DNA from 2 places in the Vibrio casei genome. Region 2 is predicted to be linked to the other one. Evidence: predicted binding sites of a transcription regulator. Region 2 holds the regulator's gene; the other holds the start of a gene.

Region 1 (2,483 bases), 690 kb from region 2:
ACTCGCTATGTCGGTTTCTCAAAAGAGAGTACTGAACATATGGATCATTTCTGGGAGCTCATTGATGAATTTTTAAATGGAATCTTATTCTTACTTATTGGTATGACCATGCTGTTATTTGAATTTCATTCCGAAGATCTAATCATGATGGCTGTCGCAGTGCCTCTGGTTTTACTTGCTCGTTTCTTAAGTGTTTGGATCCCATACTTAGGCTTCAAACGCTTCCGTACCTACAATAAGTGCTCAGTTAAAATTTTAACTTGGGGTGGATTACGTGGTGGTTTAGCACTTGCTATGGCGCTATCAATACCGAGTGGAAAGTACTTTGTGACAGCTGCTCAAATTGATGTAAAAGAAATCATCATGGTCATGACCTATGCCGTGGTTGTATTCTCTATTTTAATCCAAGGTTCGACCATCACCCCGATGATTAATAAAGCCAAAGTACTCCAAAAACAAATGGAAGATGCGGAAGTATTGCGATCGCAGGTTGAAAAGACTGAAGATTTATCCAATAAAAACTCGTAAAATATACATAAATTTAAAATTCAAAAAAGCAGCGAATTTCGCTGCTTTTTTGATAGAAACTATTATCAGGATAACAAGATTAGGCTAGTTATCTTTCGTAAAATTATCGACTGAAAAATGTTCCAAATCATATGGCGTTTGTTGATAAACACAATAATTCAACCAATTCGCAAATAACAAATGCCCGTGACTTCTCCAACTAGCAATTGGCGAGTTGTCTGGATTATCATTTGGATAATAATTCACTGGGATCGGTGGGTCCATTCCCTCTGCAAGATCTCTTGCATATTCATTATGTAAAGTATGTGCGTCATATTCAGGGTGCCCAGTGACAAAAACATTACGCTTATCCTTTGTACTCGCCAAATATACCCCCGCATCTGATGACGTGGCCAGAATATCCAAATCCGTATGTTCAGTAAGATACTCAGCTGTAAAATCTGCATACCTAGAATGCGGGGCGAGGAAACTGTCATCAAATCCTCTCACCACTGGGTGAAATTCACTAGTGACGTTATGATGATATACACCAGATAACTTTTCTTTGCGTGTACGTTTAGGTAAGTCATAAAGTAACTTTAAACCTGCTTGTGCCGCCCAACAAACATAAAGTGTTGAGGTTACATGATTTTTTGCCCATTCCATGATCGTTTGAAGATGCTCCCAATAGGCAACATCTTCAAACTGCACCAAGCCAAGGGGGGCCCCAGTAATAATCAAACCATCAAAGTTTCGGTTTTTCACCATATCAAACTGACGATAAAAATTATTTAAATGCTCTTCAGGCGTATTTTTACTAGGTCTATCATCTATTCGTAATAACTCAATATCCACCTGTAGAGGGCTATTAGAAAGTAAACGAAGAAACTGAGTTTCCGTTTCTATTTTTTTAGGCATCAAATTAAGAATCAAAACTTTGAGTGGACGAATCATCTGAGTCGTCGCCCTAGTTTCCGACATAATAAAAATTCTCTCCTGACTTAGAATATCAGAAGCAGGTAGCTGATCGGGAATCTTAATAGGCATTGCACTCTCTCCATAAGCAATCTAGACGTCTAAACACCCATAAGTATATCAAGCAAAAAATGAATGTCGAGAAAGAAAAAGTGATGTAGGTATTATGTTATTTTAGAACAAAAAAAAGCAGCACATTTAGTGCTGCTTTTATTCGATAAAAAATCGTTACTTAACAATCTTAAGACTAGGACGACCTTTAGGTTTAGTATCATCAGAAATAGTTTGATTTGTCTCTATCTCTGACTCTTGCTTTCCTACGCTTGTTAAAGAAGAAACTTGTTCTTCCGCTATCCCCGCTTCCATTTCTGCTGCATAGCCATCTTCTGGCTCAAACATCGTTCCTGCACCATTTTCACGAGCATAAATAGCCTGAACTGCATACATAGGAACGATTACAGAATGTGGACGACCACTAAAACGAGCATTAAACATGATGGTATCGTTACTTATTTCTAAGTTACCAACCGCACGAGGTGCTACATTCAAAATAATTTGGCCATCCTGTACAAACTCAAGCGGAACACGTACACCGGGTAAATTGGCTTCAACCACAAGATGAGGCGTCAATTCATTATCGACTAGCCATTCATAAAAAGCACGTACCAAATAGGGACGTCTTGGTGTCATCTTATCCATATCCATTGCTATCGAACCAATCGCATTTCTCGTTCTGCTTCAGTCAAAGAAGCTAAGAATGAATCACGTTCAAATACACGGCTCATGTATATTTTCAACTCTTTTGAACCTGGACCCGATAACTCAATACCAAGCGCAGGTAAACGCCATAATAAAGGCGCTAGATAGCAATCGATTAAGCTGAATTCTTCACTCATAAAGTGTTCGTATTCAGCAAAAACAGGAGCAAGAGTCAGTAAATCATTACGTAATTTATTACGTGCAGCTTCAGCTTCTTCAGCTGTGCCTTTAACAATTTTTTC
Region 2 (2,483 bases):
GTTGGGCTTTGGCAATCTCATGACCAGGATGCGTTGGTAAACTTGGGTGATAAATGGTCCCCACCAGCGCTTGAGTTTGTAAGTACGCCAATAAAGTCTGAGCACTTTCTTCGTGCATTTTCATACGTACCGCTATGGTTCTCAAGCCACGCAACGTCATATAACTGTCAAATGGTGTACCCGTTGCTCCTATGCAATTTCCCCACCAAGACAATAATTCCACGTGCGCTTCACTTTTGGCAATAATAACTCCACCAATCACATCTGAATGACCATTAATGTATTTCGTCGTGGAATGAATAACAAAGTCAGCACCAAGGGTTAATGGCTTTTGGTACACGGGTGTCAAAAAGGTATTATCCACAGCCACCAACGCACCCACTTCTTTTGCTTTTTGGCATGCTTTGGCAATATCGACCACCCGTACCAGTGGATTTGATGGGGTTTCTAATAAAATTAGCTTAGGCTTTTTAGCAATAGCGGCGTCAAATTCAGTTTGGTTAGATTGATCAACAAATTGAACCTTAAAGTCGCCTTTTTGTGCACGAGTATTAAACAGACGATAAGTACCACCATAACAATCGTGCGGCGCTACAATCAAATCATCCGGACCTAAAAACGCTGATATCCATAGGTTTAAGGCCGCAGTACCACAGTTAGTGATCACAGCACCAGAACCCGATTCTAATTCTGATAATGCTTGCTCTAGTAAACCACGGTTAGGATTTCCTGAACGGGTATAATCGTATTTTGGAACTTCACCAAAAGCTGGAAAACCGTAATTGGTTGAAAGGTAAATCGGTGGGACAACAGCGTGATATTGGGTATCGGATTCGATACCAGTGCGAACCGCAACAGTCGCTGGCTTTTTAGAACTCATCGGCTTATTCCTTCCAGTTGCTGAATCCTTCCATTATAGAAATACAGCAATCACTTATCATAAATACGAAAATGCGAACAACAATCTTAGCGCTTTTTCAACGAGTATCGAGCTTTTCCGCTACTTTATCCCCTGAAAACCAAGACGTCAAGACCTCCAGCCATCTAAGCGTCTTTACTTGTGGCGGTACATGCCGCTAAAATTCATATTCAGCCAATATTGATAAATAACAAATAACGAAGGTGTGTGATGGCAGATTGGAATGGTGAATACATTAGCCCATATGCAGAGCATGGAAAGAAAAACGAACAAGTCAAAAAAATAACGGTTTCAATTCCGCTTAAAGTACTAAAAATATTAACGGATGAACGAACTCGTCGCCAAGTTAATAATTTGCGCCATGCCACCAACAGCGAATTGTTATGTGAAGCATTTTTACATGCTTATACAGGACAGCCACTGCCAACTGATGAAGATTTAAGAAAAGATCGCCCTGATGACATTCCAACAGAAGTAAAAAGACTAATGACGGAAATGGGGATTGAATTTGAAGCGTTCGATGATTAAGTAATTCGACCTATTCATCATACGGATAAAAACAATAAACCCGCTCACATTTTATTTTGAGCGGGTTTTCTTTTGCTCGAAATCGGAAAACCGAACTCTAGAGCCTTAACTCATATTATTTATATTGCTCTGGAAGCTCAATTCTAGCCACGCCAGACTCTACCGCGGCACGCGCAACAGCGCCAGCAACACGTGGTAGTAATCGAGGATCCATTGGTTTTGGAATAATATAGTTAATACCAAACGACAAATCATCTACGCCAGCTGCTTTTAACACTTCAGCAGGAACGGCTTCTTTTGCCAATTGACGGATCGCTTCCACTGCGGCCAGCTTCATTTCAGTATTTATTTCACTGGCACGTACATCTAATGCGCCACGGAAAATAAATGGGAAACAAATAACGTTATTCACTTGGTTCGGATAATCACTGCGCCCCGTCCCCATGATTAAGTCATTACGCACTTTATGCGCTAATTCAGGCTTAATTTCAGGATCAGGATTCGAACAAGCAAATACGATAGGTTTGTCGGCCATTAATGCCAATGCTTCTGGTGGTAATAGATTAGGGCCTGAAACCCCTAAGAATAAATCGGCCCCCTCGATCACGTCTTCTAGCGTACGCATGTCAGTGTTATTCGCGAACAATAATTTGTATTCGTTCAAATCATCACGGCGAGTATGAATCACACCTTTACGATCAAGCATGTAGATTTTCTCGCGCAAGGCTCCACACTTAATCAACAATTCCATGCACGCTACTGCCGCCGCACCCGCACCTAAACACACTATTTTGCATTCTGATAATTTCTTACCTTGTAGCTCAATCGCGTTTAACATTCCCGCAGCCGTAACAATCGCAGTACCGTGTTGGTCATCATGAAAAACCGGCACATCACAGCGTTCAATCAATTGACGCTCAATTTCAAAACAATCTGGCGCTTTAATATCTTCTAAGTTGATGCCACCAAATGTATCGGCAATATTGGCAACGGTATCGACAAATTCATCAATGGTACGGTGCTTAACTTGAATATC

The links. The regulator MetJ, encoded in region 2, represses methionine synthesis genes. The targets are predictions, from matches to a motif close to TTAGACNTNTANANGTCTAA.
Region 1: the regulator MetJ is predicted to act here: its motif matches at 1,568-1,587, upstream of metA (homoserine O-acetyltransferase MetA).

The regions. Positions count from the first base shown of each region.
Region 1 is NZ_AP018680.1:505,200-507,682, reverse strand. It holds gene VCASEI_RS02495 (cation:proton antiporter) at 1-528, shown strand, start outside; gene metA (homoserine O-acetyltransferase MetA) at 613-1,554, opposite strand; gene sspB (ClpXP protease specificity-enhancing factor) at 1,711-2,187, opposite strand; gene sspA (stringent starvation protein SspA) at 2,190-2,483, opposite strand, start outside.
Region 2 is NZ_AP018680.1:2,574,778-2,577,260, forward strand. It holds gene VCASEI_RS12045 (O-succinylhomoserine (thiol)-lyase) at 1-880, opposite strand, end outside; gene metJ (met regulon transcriptional regulator MetJ) at 1,130-1,447, shown strand; gene VCASEI_RS12055 (malic enzyme-like NAD(P)-binding protein) at 1,563-2,483, opposite strand, start outside.